2 regions of the Streptomyces sp. NPDC048664 genome follow, and region 1 is predicted to be linked to the other one. Evidence: riboswitches for the same ligand, from Rfam matches in the RefSeq annotation. Region 1 holds a riboswitch; the other holds the start of a gene.
The links. A riboswitch is a leader RNA that binds a small molecule or an ion and turns the genes downstream of it on or off. The one in region 1 is predicted to bind S-adenosylmethionine.

Region 1 (7,291 bases):
GCCGTCGGGGGCCGAGCCGATCTGCTCGCGCAGGGCCGCCATGCGCTCGTCCACGTCCGGCTCGTGCGCGCGCCGGCGCAGGAAGTCGGCGTCCGCCCCCAGCCCGTGCACCCCGATCCGGGTGCCCGCGGGGATGCCGGGGCCGAGGACGGCATGGCAGCAGTCCGTGAAGGCGTCCGCCCAGCGCCGGGTCAGGAACGCCGCCCGGTCCGCGCCCAGGATGCCGCCGAGCAGCTGCGCCGCGATGTCGTCGGGCAGCAGCCGGAAGTAGTCCGGCGGTGCCCACGGGGTGTGCGAGAAGTGGCCGATGCGCAGGTCGGGGCGCAGCCCGCGCAGCATCCGGGGCGCCAGGGCGAGGTGGTAGTCCTGGATCAGGACGGCCGCGCCCTGCGCCGCCTCCTGGGCCAGCGCCTCGGCGAACGCGCGGTTGTACGCCTCGTACGCCGCCCACTGGCGGCGGAACGCGGCGTCGAAGACCGGCTCCAGAGGGGTCTGGTAGAGCATGTGGTGCACGAACCACAGCACCGAGTTGGCGATGCCGTTGTAGGCGTCCGCGTACACGTCGGAGGCGATGTCGAGCATCCGCACCCGCTGACCGCCGGTGTCCTCCGGGTCGAGCGCCCCGCCCGTGCGCCGGACGGCCTCCCGGTCGCCGTCGCCGAGCGCCGCGCAGACCCAGACCGCGTCCGTGTCCGGGCCGATGGCCGACAGTCCGGAGACCAGTCCGCCCCCGCCGCGCCGGGCGGTGAGCCGCCCGGTGTCCTCCAGCGCGTACGAGAGCGGACCGCGGTTGGAGGCGACGAGCACGGACGCCGTTTGAGTGGGAGCCATGCCACGAAACCTAGCCCGCGCCGAAAACGCTCAAACGCGCGGCTCAGCCGTATGTGGTGCGGGATACGGACAGGGACCGCGGTGGGCGGGGCGGTTCAGGCCGCCCCGGCGCCGCGCCGCTCCACGTACTCCCTGATCTGCGCCATCGGTGGCCGCTCCTCCGTGTCCACCGTGTACGTCCGCGGCTCGAACCCGTCCTCGCCGCGCTCGAACTGGGTGAGGGCGGGCCGCACCAGATGCCCGCGGGCCAGCCTCAGCTGCGCGGTGCGGTAGATCGCGGCGGCCATCCGGCCCAGAGCCTGGCTGTCCTGGTGGCGGTGCCTGCGCACGCCGACGTCGACCTGGGCGAGGGCGTCCAGGCCCACCAGGTGCAGCGCGTCGACCAGGATGCCGAGCTCGACGCCGTAGCCGACCGGGAAGGGGAGCCGCTCCAGCAGGGAGCGGCGGGCCGCGTACTCGCCGCCGAGCGGCTGCACGAAGCCGGCCAGCCGGGGCCAGTGCAGGTTGAGCAGCGGCCGGGCCACCAGTTCGGTGACCCGCCCGCCCTGGCCCGCGACGTCGCCGAGCGGGCGGTCGTACATCGCCTTCACGAGATCCACCTCCGGGTCGGTGAGCAGCGGGCCCACGATCCCGGTGACGAAGTCGCAGGAGAACTCCCGCAGGTCCGCGTCGACGAAGCACACGATGTCGCCGCCGGTGACCAGCAGGGACCGCCACAGCACCTCTCCCTTGCCGGGCAGCGCCGGGACGCGGGGCAGGATCGCGTCGCGGTGCACCACGCGCGCGCCCGCCGCCGCGGCGACCTCGGCGGTACGGTCCGTGGAGCCCGAGTCGACCACGACGATCTCGTCGACCAGCGGGACCCGCTCCACGAGGTCGCGGCGCACGGCGGCGGCGATGGCACCGACCGTCGCCTCCTCGTTCAGCGCGGGCAGCACGACGGAGACCGACTGCCCGGTCCGCTCCTTGGCGGCGAGGACCTGGTCGAGCGGGCGATCGGCCACGGACCAGGATCGGGTGGCCAGCCAGCGCTCGACTTCTTCCAGCACGGTCGGCGGCTCCTCGTGGTGTCTCATGGTGTCTCGCGTTTCGGACGGCTGTCTCGCCCGTCGTGGCCTTCGGTTACAGTCTTGAACAACGCCGACGACCCTCGCACATCCTGGGCCGGAAGCGTCCACAACCGAACAGAGCTCATCCAGAGGGGCAGAGGGAACGGCCCGATGAAGCCCCGGCAACCCTCCAGCCGATTCTCGTCTTCGCGGCTCAGCGCACGCGGCGAGGCTCCCGGCTAGGGAAGGTGCCAAATCCGTCTCACGGCGAGGTGCGCCGTGAGGAAGATGAGGAGAAAGGGCCTCGCCTCACATGGCTGCGCAGACTGTAGCGAACGTCGCACACCCCACCACCGACTCCGTCGACCTCGGCCCCGCCACGGCCCTGTCCTGCCGCGAGTGCGGCCACCGGGTGCCGCTCGGACCCGTCTTCGCCTGCGAGGAGTGCTTCGGGCCGCTGGAGATCGCCTACGACTTCTCCGGCTACGACCCCGAGGAACTGCGCAAGCGGATCGAGGCGGGCCCCGCGAACATCTGGCGCTACGCCCCGCTGCTGCCCGTCCCGGCCGACGTCGCCGGCAAGCCGAACCTGAACCCGGGCTGGACCGCGCTCGTCAAGGCCGACAACCTCGCCCGCGAGCTGGGGGTGACCGGCGGACTGTGGGTGAAGGACGACTCCGGCAACCCGACGCACTCCTTCAAGGACCGCGTGGTCGCACAGGCGCTGGAGGCGGCGCGCGCCTTCGGCTTCACCACCCTGTCCTGCTCCTCCACCGGCAACCTCGCGGGCGCGGTCGGCGCCGCGGCGGCCCGCGCCGGGTTCCGCTCCTGTGTGTTCATCCCGCACGACCTGGAGCAGGGCAAGGTCGTCATGGCCGCGGTGTACGGCGGTGAGCTCGTCGGCATCGAGGGCAACTACGACGACGTGAACCGCTTCTGCTCCGAGCTGATCGGCGACACGGCGGGCGAGGGCTGGGGCTTCGTCAACGTCAACCTGCGCCCGTACTACGCGGAGGGCTCCAAGACCCTGGCGTACGAGATCGCCGAGCAGCTCGGCTGGCGGCTGCCGGACCAGATCGTGGTGCCGATCGCCTCCGGCTCGCAGCTGACGAAGATCGACAAGGGGCTGCGGGAGCTGATCGCGCTCGGCCTGGTCGAGGACAGGCCGTACAGGATCTTCGGCGCGCAGGCCGAGGGCTGCTCGCCGGTGTCGGTCGCCTACAAGGCGGGGCACGACGTGGTCCGGCCGCAGAAGCCGGACACCATCGCCAAGTCGCTGGCGATCGGGAACCCGGCGGACGGCCCGTACGTGCTGGACATCGCCCGCCGCACCGGCGGCGCGGTGGAGGACGTGACCGACGCGCAGATCGTGGACGCCATCAAGCTGCTCGCCCGCACCGAGGGCATCTTCGCGGAGACGGCCGGCGGTGTGACGGTGGGGGTGACCCGCAAGCTGGTCGAGAACGGTGTGCTCGACCCCGCGAAGTCGACGGTCGTCCTCAACACCGGCGACGGCCTGAAGACCCTGGACGCGGTGGCGGGCACGGGGCTGACCGCCACGATCCGCCCGAACCTCGACTCCTTCCGCGAGGCCGGGCTCGCCTGAGCCGCCGCCCGCGCACCGCCCCCTCGCCGCCGTACCCCGACCGGAGGTCACCCCATGAGCGTCACCGTCCGCATCCCCACCATCCTGCGCGCCTACACCGACGGCCGGTCGGAGGTGGCCGCCGAGGGCGCGACCCTCGCCGAGGTCATCACCGACCTGGAGAAGAACCACACCGGCATCGCCGCCCGCGTCCTGGACGACCAGGGCAGGCTGCGCCGGTTCGTCAACGTGTACGTCAACGACGACGACGTCCGCTTCGAGCAGGGTCTTGAGACCGCCACTCCGGACGGGGCCGGCGTCTCCATCATTCCGGCGGTGGCAGGCGGCTGAATATTACCCTCGGTAACGCATGTAACCGAGAGTTCACAGAAATGCCTCCTCCGCGGAAGAAGTGGAGGAGGCAATTCTGTGTGGTTGAGCGCGATACAGTTGGGGTACGCGGTCGGGGTTTTCCCTATGGGGCACCCTGGCGTCGCGCTCCGCACCCGCCAAGAAGCAGCCAAACTGCGCGGTGTATTTGCGCCCTTCACCCCTTTCGCCCGGTCCGACTTGCCCGCAATGCGGATGAATTCTCCGCACATTTCCGATCGGCCATGCCCGGAATTCTCGTCCGATTGACCTGTTGCAGACGGCAGTTGGACAGATACATTCAGCCGCGGTCGACGCGTTCCGGCGCACGCCCCCAACCGTTTGGGGGGTGAGGTCTGACCCGGATCCGCGAAGTGCGGATCTGCGCAAGGGCCAGTAATAGGGGAGTTAGGCATGGCTCAGGGCACCGTCAAGTGGTTCAACGCGGAGAAGGGGTACGGCTTCATCGCGGTCGACGGTGGTGCGGATGTTTTCGTCCACTACAGCGCGATCCAGATGGACGGCTACCGCACCCTGGAGGAAGGCCAGCGGGTCGAGTTCGAGATCTCGCAGGGTCAGAAGGGGCCGCAGGCGGACATGGTCCGTCTGGCCGTTTGAGTTGCGCGCCGACCACTGAACTGATCGACGTGTCGAGGGGCTCGTATCCCGCAGGGGTACGAGCCCCTCGGTCTGTCCGGAGCGCGGGTGTCGCGGAGCGGCGCGCCGGAGCGTATGGGCAGGTCCGCCCGCGGTTCGCGCCCCTTGTTCACCTCCCGATCCCGGGGAGGCGCTTGCACTCGGCAGGGGCGAGTGCTAATCATTGGCGTTAGCACTCTGAAGGTGAGAGTGACAACGAAGGACCGGGTCGGTGAGGCCGCGGACCGGGTGGGGCAGGGAACCACCGGCCGAGGCCGTCCGTCGCGGGCGCGGGCGCGGTCCGAAGGAATCACCCCCAGTCCTGGAGGGACCACTTCACATGGCCAAGATCATCGCGTTCGACGAGGAGGCGCGGCGCGGCCTCGAGCGCGGCATGAACCAGCTCGCGGACGCCGTCAAGGTGACGCTCGGCCCCAAGGGTCGCAACGTCGTCCTCGAGAAGAAGTGGGGCGCCCCCACGATCACCAACGATGGTGTCTCCATCGCCAAGGAGATCGAGCTCGAGGACCCGTACGAGAAGATCGGCGCCGAGCTGGTCAAGGAAGTCGCCAAGAAGACGGACGACGTCGCCGGCGACGGTACGACCACCGCGACCGTTCTCGCCCAGGCGCTGGTCCGTGAGGGCCTGCGCAACGTGGCCGCCGGTGCCAACCCGATGGCCCTCAAGCGCGGTATCGAGAAGGCCGTCGAGGCCGTCTCCGCCGCCCTGCTGGAGCAGGCGAAGGATGTCGAGACCAAGGAGCAGATCGCTTCCACGGCCTCCATCTCCGCCGCCGACACCCAGATCGGCGAGCTGATCGCCGAGGCCATGGACAAGGTCGGCAAGGAAGGCGTCATCACCGTCGAGGAGTCGCAGACCTTCGGTCTCGAGCTCGAGCTCACCGAGGGCATGCGCTTCGACAAGGGCTACATCTCGGCGTACTTCGCCACCGACATGGAGCGTATGGAGGCCGTCCTCGACGACCCGTACATCCTGATCGCCAACCAGAAGATCTCCTCGGTCAAGGACCTGCTCCCGCTGCTGGAGAAGGTCATGCAGTCGGGCAAGCCGCTGCTGATCATCGCCGAGGACGTCGAGGGCGAGGCCCTGTCGACCCTGGTCGTCAACAAGATCCGTGGCACCTTCAAGTCCGTCGCCGTCAAGGCCCCGGGCTTCGGTGACCGCCGCAAGGCCATGCTCGGCGACATCGCCATCCTCACGGGCGGCGAGGTCATCTCCGAGGAGGTCGGCCTCAAGCTGGAGAACGCGGGCCTGGAGCTCCTGGGCCGCGCCCGCAAGGTCGTCATCACCAAGGACGAGACCACCATCGTCGACGGCTCCGGCTCCACCGACCAGGTCGCCGGTCGTGTGAACCAGATCCGTGCCGAGATCGAGAACAGCGACTCGGACTACGACCGCGAGAAGCTCCAGGAGCGTCTGGCGAAGCTGGCCGGCGGCGTGGCCGTCATCAAGGCCGGTGCCGCCACCGAGGTCGAGCTCAAGGAGCGCAAGCACCGCATCGAGGACGCCGTTCGCAACGCGAAGGCGGCCGTCGAGGAGGGCATCGTCGCCGGTGGCGGCGTGGCCCTGCTCCAGGCCTCCCAGGTGTTCGAGAAGCTGGAGCTGGAGGGCGACGAGGCCACCGGTGCCGCCGCCGTCAAGCTGGCGCTCGAGGCCCCGCTGAAGCAGATCGCCGTCAACGCCGGCCTCGAGGGCGGTGTCGTGGTGGAGAAGGTGCGCAACCTGACCCCGGGCCACGGCCTGAACGCCGCGACCGGCGAGTACGTCGACCTGGTCAAGGAAGGCATCATCGACCCGGCGAAGGTGACCCGTTCCGCGCTGCAGAACGCCGCCTCCATCGCCGCGCTGTTCCTGACCACCGAGGCCGTCATCGCCGACAAGCCGGAGAAGGCCGCCGCGCCTGCCGGTGGCGGCATGCCGGGCGGTGACATGGACTTCTGATCGACCCCGGTCGATCAACCGTCCCGCGTACCGAGGGCGGCACTCCCCGACAAGGGGGGGTGCCGCCCTCGGGCGTGTCCGGGGGAATTCCCGGCGGGTCCCGGGAATGGCGGGGGGCCGCCGACGGTTGTTTCAGGGAGTGCAACAATGCGTGTGCACATACCCATGGGTTGGCCGCGTGCTGAGCCCGCACCGAGCAAGCCACCGACAAGGAGTCCCCCCGTGACCGTCACCGCCTCGGACACCGCCTCCCGCGCGGCCCGCGTCCTGTCCCGGCCGATCGCCCTCAACGGCCTCACGGTCCCGAACCGGATCGCGATGGCCCCGATGACCCGCATGTTCTCCCCGGGCGGCGTCCCCGGCGAGGACGTGAAGGAGTACTACGCCCGCCGGGCCGCCGCCGGCGTCGGCCTGATCGTCACCGAGGGCACGTACGTGGGCCACGACTCCGCGGGCCAGAGCGACCGTGTGCCCCGGTTCCACGGTGAGGAGCAGCTGGCGGGCTGGGCCGAGGTCGCCGAGGCGGTGCACGCGGCCGGCGGCACGATCGTCCCGCAGCTGTGGCACATCGGCATGGTCCGCAAGGAGGGCGAGCCGCCGTTCGCCGCCGCCCCGGCCGTCGGACCGTCCGGTCTGGTCACCGCGGGCGCGGAGCCGACCGGCAGGGCGATGACGCAGCAGGACGTGGACGATGTCGTCGCCGCCTTCGCCGAGGCCGCGGCGGCCGCCGAGCGCATCGGCTTCGACGGCGTCGAACTGCACGGCGCCCACGGCTACCTCCTGGACCAGTTCTTCTGGGCGGGCACCAACCGGCGCGAGGACGCCTACGGCGGCGACCCCGTGGCCCGGGCCGCGTTC
Region 2 (7,291 bases), on a different contig from region 1:
GGGCACGCGCACCCGTCGGTCAACCGGCCGAACCTCACCAGCGTCGGAACCATCATCTGGCTGAGTTCCGAGCTGATGTTCTTCGCGGCCCTCTTCGCGATGTACTTCACCCTGCGATCGGTGACGGGTCCGACGCACTGGAAGGAGATGGCCGGCCATCTCAACCTTCCGTTCTCGGCGACCAACACCACGATCCTGGTGCTCTCCTCGTTGACCTGCCAGCTCGGCGTGTTCGCGGCCGAGCGGGGTGATGTGAAGAAGCTCCGGGGCTGGTTCATCGTCACCTTCATCATGGGTGCGATCTTCGTCGGCGGTCAGATCTTCGAATACACGGAGCTGGTCAAGAAGGACGGCCTCTCGCTGTCCTCGGACCCGTACGGCTCGGTGTTCTACCTGACCACCGGCTTCCACGGCCTCCACGTGACGGGTGGTCTGATCGCCTTCCTGCTGGTCCTCGGCCGTACCTACGCGGCGCGGAGGTTCACCCATGAGCAGGCGACCGCCGCCATCGTCGTGTCCTACTACTGGCACTTCGTCGATGTCGTCTGGATCGGCCTCTTCGCCACGATCTACCTGATCAAGTAGTCGGCGGCGCGCCGCGGCAACGGTCACCCGGACAGAGGGAGCCGAACGCCCGCGACGAACCGATCCACATCCAGAAGCATCGACGCAGAAGATCCTGACACCGGGGTAATCCGTGAAAAAGCTCTCCGCACGACGACGCCACCCGTTGGCGGCGCTCGTCGTCCTACTCATCGCGCTGACGGTCTCCGGGGGGCTGTACGCCGCGTTCGCGCCCGCCGAGAAGGCGCAGGCCGATGACACCGCCCAGTCCCTCGCGATCGAAGAGGGCAAGAAGCTCTACCAGGTGGGCTGTGCCAGCTGCCACGGCACCGGCGGTCAGGGCTCCTCCGACGGCCCGAGCCTGATCGGCGTGGGCGCTGCGGCCGTGGACTTCCAGGTCGGCACCGGCCGTATGCCCGCCGCCACCTCGCAGGGCGCCCAGGTGCCGGCGAAGAAGAACATCTACTCGCAGACGCAGATCGACCAGCTCGCCGCCTACATCTCCTCCCTCGGCGCCGGCCCGGCCGTGCCGTCGAAGAACGACTACGACCCCAAGGGCGCCGACATCGCCCGCGGTGGTGAGCTCTTCCGTACCGACTGCTCCCAGTGCCACAACACCGGAGCCAAGGGCGGTGCCCTCACGCACGGCAAGTTCGCGCCGGGCCTGGAGGGCGTCACCACCAAGCACATCTACGAGGCCATGCAGACCGGCCCGCAGAACATGCCGTCCTTCCCGGACACCACGCTGACGCAGCAGAACAAGAAGGACATCGTCGCGTACATCAAGGCGGTCAACGGCAGCGAGACCGAGAGCCCCGGCGGCCTCGAACTGGGTGGCCTCGGACCGGTCTCCGAAGGCCTCTTCGCCTGGATCTTCGGACTGGGCGCCCTGATCGCGGTTGCCGTCTGGGTCGCCGCTCGGACCGCAAAGGCCAAGAAGTCATGAGTAGCCAAGACATTCCAGAAGAGAACCTGCCCGCTGAGCAGGGCCACGCGCACGCGCACGGCGCGGTGACGGTCGCGGACGACGAGAACCCGTTCGCGGACCCCGGTCTGCCGCCCCACGAGCACCGCGTCCAGGACATCGACGAGCGGGCCGCCAAGCGCTCCGAGCGCGCGGTCGCCCTGCTGTTCACCTTGTCGATGCTGGCCACGGTCGGCTTCATCGCCTCGTACTTCGCGATCCCGAACGACAAGTCGATCTTCGTCTTCCCGATCGGGCACATCAGCGCCACGAACTTCGCGCTCGGCCTGACGCTGGCCGTCGCGCTGTTCTCGATCGGCGCGGGCGCGGTCCACTGGGCCCGCACCCTGATGTCCGACGTCGAGGTCGCCGACGAGCGTCACCCGATCGAGGCGTCGCCCGAGGTCAAGGCGAAGGTCCTCGCCGACTTCAGGGAAGGCGCCCAGGAGTCCGCGATCGGCCGTCGCAAGCTGATCCGCACCACCATGTTCGGCGCGCTCGCCCTGTTCCCGCTCTCCGGCGTCATGCTGCTGGGCGGCCTCGGCCCGAAGCCGGGCACCAGCCTGCGGCACACCATGTGGTCCAAGGGCCTGCTCCTCGTCAACATGAACACGAACGAGCCGCTGCGTCCCTCGGACGTCGCGGTCGGTTCGCTCACCTTCGCCATGCCCGAAGGGCTGAAGGAGGACGCCGAGGACTTCCAGACCGAGATCGCCAAGGCGGCCCTGATGATCGTCCGGCTCCAGCCGGAGAACATCAAGGACAAGAAGGAACTCGAGTGGTCCCACGAGGGCATCGTGGCCTACTCGAAGATCTGCACCCACGTGGGTTGCCCGATCTCCCTGTACGAGCAGCAGACGCACCACGTCCTCTGCCCGTGCCACCAGTCCACCTTCGATCTCTCCGACGGTGCCCGGGTCATCTTCGGCCCGGCCGGTCACGCCCTGCCGCAGCTGCGCATCGGCGTCAACTCGGACGGTTACCTCGAAGCGCTCGGCGACTTCGAAGAGCCCGTCGGTCCTGCTTTCTGGGAGCGCGGATGACCACTGAACCGAACCACTCGAACGCGTCCTCAGCGGGCGCGTCGCGCGACTCGCGCGGCCGGGCACCGGCCGGCGAGCGCGTCGCGGACTGGGCCGACGGACGCCTGGGGATCTACTCCCTGGCCAAGTCGAACATGCGCAAGATCTTCCCCGACCACTGGTCGTTCATGTTGGGCGAAGTGTGCATGTACAGCTTCGTCATCATCATCCTCACGGGTGTGTATCTGACGCTGTTCTTCCACCCCTCGATGAACGAGGTGGTGTACCACGGCAGTTACGTGCCGCTGCAGGGCCAGCGCATGAGTGAGGCCTTCAACTCCACGATGCACCTCAGCTTCGAGGTGCGCGGTGGTCTGCTCATCCGGCAGATCCACCACTGGGCGGCGCTGATCTTCCTCGCCGGCATGTTCGTGCACATGATGCGCGTGTTCTTCACGGGCGCGTTCCGCAAGCCGCGTGAGATCAACTGGCTGTTCGGCTTCCTGCTGTTCGTCCTCGGCATGTTCACCGGCTTCACCGGCTACTCGCTCCCGGACGACCTGCTCTCCGGCACCGGTGTCCGCTTCATGGAGGGCGCGATCCTGTCGGTGCCGATCGTCGGTACCTACCTGTCGTTCTTCCTGTACGGCGGCCAGTTCCCGGGTGGCGACTTCGTGGCCCGCTTCTACTCGATCCACATCCTGCTGCTGCCGGGCATCATGCTCGGCCTGATGGTGGGCCACCTGATCCTGGTCTTCTACCACAAGCACACGCAGTTCGCGGGTCCCGGAAAGACGAACAACAACGTCGTCGGCATGCCGCTGCTGCCGGTCTACATGGCCAAGGCCGGAGGCTTCTTCTTCCTGGTCTTCGGTGTCATCGCGGCCATCTCGGCGATCGCCACGATCAACCCGATCTGGGTGTTCGGCCCCTACCGGCCGGACCAGGTGTCCACGGGCGCCCAGCCCGACTGGTACATGGGCTTCTCCGAGGGCCTGATCCGTACGATGCCGGGCTGGGAGATCAACCTCTGGGGCCACACGCTCGTCCTGGGCGTGTTCATCCCGCTGATGATCTTCCCGCTGGTCCTCGTGGTCATGGGCGTCTACCCGTTCATCGAGTCCTGGGTCACCGGGGACAAGCGCGAGCACCACATCCTGGACCGCCCGCGCAACGCCCCGACGCGCACGGCGTTCGGTGCCGCGTGGATCGCCTGGTACTTCGTGATGCTCCTCGGTGGCGGAAACGACATCTGGGCCACGCACTTCCACCTGTCGATCAACGCGATCACCTGGTTCGTCCGGGTCGCCTTCTTCGTGGTGCCGGTCCTCGTGTTCATCGCCACCAAGCGGATCTGCCTGGGCCTGCAGCGCCGGGACCGCGACAAGGTGCTGCACGGCCGCGAGACGGGCATCATCAAGCGGCTGCCGCACGGTGAGTTCATCGAGGTGCACGAGCCGCTCAGCCAGGAGTCGCTGCACACGCTCACGGCGCACGAGCAGTACAAGCCGGCCGAGATCGGCCCGACGGTCGACGCGAACGGCGTCGAGCGGAAGGTCCGGACGACCGAGAAGCTGCGCGCCAAGCTCAGCTCCGGCTACTACGGGGACACCAACCAGATCCCCAAGCCGACGGTCGAGGAGTACAAGGAGATCACGAGCGGCCACGGCCACCACTGATCCCCGTATCACCACGCCACGGTCGAAGGGCCCCCTCCGGTACGCGAGTACTCGGGCGGGGCCCTTCGCCCTGTCCGGCGCTGGATAGGGTGGAGGTGTTGGACACCCCGCGTCCCCGGTGTCCGGGGACGCCGACCCAGGAGCGGCTGATGAGCGCTGTGACCCCCGCCGGAGGCGACACCGCGGCGGCCCGTTCCTGGCCCCTGGTGCTGAACGGACTGCTGGAGGGGCGCGACCAGAGCGCGGACGACACGGCCTGGGCGATGGACCGCATCATGCGGGGCGAGGCCACCGACGCGCAGATCGCCGGCTTCGTGGTGGCTCTGCGGGCCAAGGGCGAGACGGTCCAGGAGATCACCGGGCTCGTCCGGGCGATGTACGACCACGCCAACGTCATCGAGGTGCCCGGCGCGACCGTCGACATCGTCGGCACGGGCGGCGACGGCGCGAAGACGGTGAACATCTCCACGATGTCCTCGATCGTGGTGGCCGGCACCGGCGCCAAGGTCGTCAAGCACGGCAACCGCGCCGCGTCCTCCGCGTCCGGGTCCTCGGACGTGCTGGAGAAGCTCGGGGTCAATCTGGAGCTGACGCGGAAGCGGGTGGCCGAGGTCGCCGAGGAGGCCGGGATCACCTTCTGCTTCGCGGTGCGGTTCCACCCCGCGCTGCGGCACGTGGCCGCGGCACGCGGACAGCTCGGCATCCGTACGACGTTCAACGTGCTCGGCCCCCTGACCAACCCGGCGAAGGTGAAGGCGCAGGCGGTCGGCGTCGCGGACGCCCGGATGGCGCCGATCGTGGCCGGGGTCTTCGCCGAGCGCGGCAACTCCTCGCTGGTGTTCCGGGGCGACGACGGGCTGGACGAGCTGACGACCACGGCCACCTCCCGGGTGTGGGTGGTGCGCGACGGCAAGGTCACCGAGGAGGTCTTCGACCCGCGGGACGTCGGCCTGGACCTCGTGCCCGTGGAGGCGCTGCGCGGCGCCGACGCCGCCTACAACGCCGGCGTCGCCCGGCGCCTCCTGGACGGGGAGGCGGGTCCGGTCCGCGACGCCGTGCTGCTGAACTCCGCGGCGGCCCTGGTGGCGCTGGAGCCCGGCGACGGCCCGCTCACCGACCGGATCAGGGCGGGCATGGAGCAGGCCGCGGAATCGATCGACTCCGGCGCCGCCCGCCGGACGCTGGAGCGCTGGGTGGCCGCCAGCAACGCGTGAGCCCGGGCGTGGCGCGGTCCCGCGATCCGGACACGGGTTGCGGGACCGCGACCACCTCCGTTACGTTCCTGTCCAGGTCATGAGCGACAGCCATGCGGCCCCGGCCGGCTGTCCGGCAACCCTCCGTCCGTGGCGGGGTGCCCCGGGTGAGGACCAGGTCGTAGGCAGCGAGGTCTACGACAAGCGCGGACCCCTCGCACTCTCCTGAGTGGGCACCAGGGGTCCTGGTCGTTCGAGGGAGCCTCCTGTGAGCAAGCGAATGCGCTAGGGCGTCGAGCCCCGCCTCCGCGTACCCCTTCACTCTCCGCACGCTTGAGCCCTCCGTGCTCGCGCAGCGGTTCCGCCGTGCTTCCTCCAGGAGTTCACCATGTCCGTCTCCACCGTCGCCGCCCCCGTCGCCGCCCCCGCCCCGGCCCCCGCGTCCGTCCGCGCCCCGCTGCCCGTCCTCGGCCGTGACGTCACCGTCCCGCTCGCCACCGGCGGGGAGGTCTCCTACGCCGCGCTCGACTACGCCGCCAGCGCGCCGGCGCTCCAGCGGGTCTGGGACGACGTCGCGGCGTACGCGCCGTACTACGGCAGCGTCCACCGCGGCGCCGGACACCTGTCCCAGCTGTCCACCGACCTGTTCGAGAACGCCCGTACGACGGTGGCGGAGTTCCTCGGCTGCCGCCCCGCCGACCAGGTGATCTTCACCCGGTCGACCACGGACTCCCTGAACCTGCTCGCCGCCGCCCTCCCGGCCGGCTGCCAGGTCTTCGTCTTCGAGACCGAGCACCATGCCGCGCTGCTGCCGTGGCGGGGCGCCCGGGTCACCGTCCTGGACGCGCCGCGCAGCCCGGAGCAGGCGGTGCGCACCCTGGAGCGCGCCCTCGCCGACCGCGACGGGGACGGCCCGGCCCTGGTCTGCGTCACCGGCGCCTCCAACGTCACCGGTGAGCTGTGGCCCGTGACCGAGCTGGCCCGGGCCGCGCACGCCCACGGTGCCCGGATCGTCCTGGACGCCGCCCAGCTGGCGCCGCACCACCCCGTGTCGGTGCGCGACCTCGACGTGGACTGGGTGGCCTTCTCCGGCCACAAGCTGTACGCCCCCTTCGGCTCGGGCGTCCTGGCCGGCCGCGCCGACTGGCTGCGCCAGGCCGACCCGTACCTCGCGGGCGGCGGCGCCAGCCGCACGGTGGCCCGGCGGGCGGACGGGGCGGTGGAGGTGGAGTGGCACGAGAGCGCCGCGCGGCACGAGGCCGGGTCACCGAACGTGATCGGCGCCTACGCCATCGCCTCCGCGTGCAGGGCCCTCACCGAGGCGGGTTTCGAGACGCTGGTCGCCCGGGAGCAGCAGCTGGTGCGCACGGTGCGGGAGGGCCTGGCGGGCGTGCCCGGGGTGCGGGTGCTGTCCCTCTTCGGCGAGGACGCTCCGCGGGTGGGCGTGATCTCGTTCGTGGTGGAGGGCTGGGACAGCTCCGACTTCGCCACGGCGCTGTCCGCGCGGTACGGGATCGGGGTGCGGGACGGCCTCTTCTGCGCGCATCCCCTGGGGCGGGTGCTGCTGGGTGCCGAGGGCGAGTGCGGTGGGGGCACGGCCGCGGTCAGGGTCAGCTTCGGCGCGGGCACGCCGCAGGAGCACGTGTCCCGCTTCCTGCGCGCCACGGCGGAACTGTGCGCGTCCGCCGCACCGGCCGGGTCCGACAGGTCCTAGTGCCGCGGCACTAGCTGTCCAGGCCGATCGCGAACGCCGCCTCCAGGTCGTGCTGGGAGTAGGTACGGAACGCCACGTGCGTGTCCGTGCCCAGCACGCCCGGGATCTTGCTGATCCGGCCGGGGATCACGTCCGCCAGGTCGTCGTGCGCGTTC

Region 2: linked by a shared signal. The riboswitch ahead of AB0C59_RS23435 (aminotransferase class V-fold PLP-dependent enzyme) and the one ahead of thrC (threonine synthase) in region 1 are both predicted to bind S-adenosylmethionine.

The regions. Positions count from the first base shown of each region.
Region 1 is NZ_JBEZHK010000016.1:18,530-25,820, forward strand. It holds gene AB0C59_RS18780 (trehalose-6-phosphate synthase) at 1-831, opposite strand, end outside; gene AB0C59_RS18785 (glucosyl-3-phosphoglycerate synthase) at 927-1,880, opposite strand; SAM riboswitch class I at 2,020-2,175, shown strand; gene thrC (threonine synthase) at 2,194-3,486, shown strand; gene AB0C59_RS18795 (MoaD/ThiS family protein) at 3,541-3,816, shown strand; gene AB0C59_RS18800 (cold-shock protein) at 4,249-4,452, shown strand; gene groL (chaperonin GroEL) at 4,811-6,433, shown strand; gene AB0C59_RS18810 (NADH:flavin oxidoreductase) at 6,656-7,291, shown strand, end outside.
Region 2 is NZ_JBEZHK010000022.1:115,221-122,511, reverse strand. It holds gene AB0C59_RS23460 (heme-copper oxidase subunit III) at 1-585, shown strand, start outside; gene AB0C59_RS23455 (c-type cytochrome) at 698-1,510, shown strand; gene AB0C59_RS23450 (Rieske 2Fe-2S domain-containing protein) at 1,507-2,571, shown strand; gene AB0C59_RS23445 (cytochrome bc complex cytochrome b subunit) at 2,568-4,229, shown strand; gene trpD (anthranilate phosphoribosyltransferase) at 4,379-5,443, shown strand; SAM riboswitch class IV at 5,519-5,635, shown strand; gene AB0C59_RS23435 (aminotransferase class V-fold PLP-dependent enzyme) at 5,811-7,136, shown strand; gene AB0C59_RS23430 (Lrp/AsnC ligand binding domain-containing protein) at 7,147-7,291, opposite strand, start outside.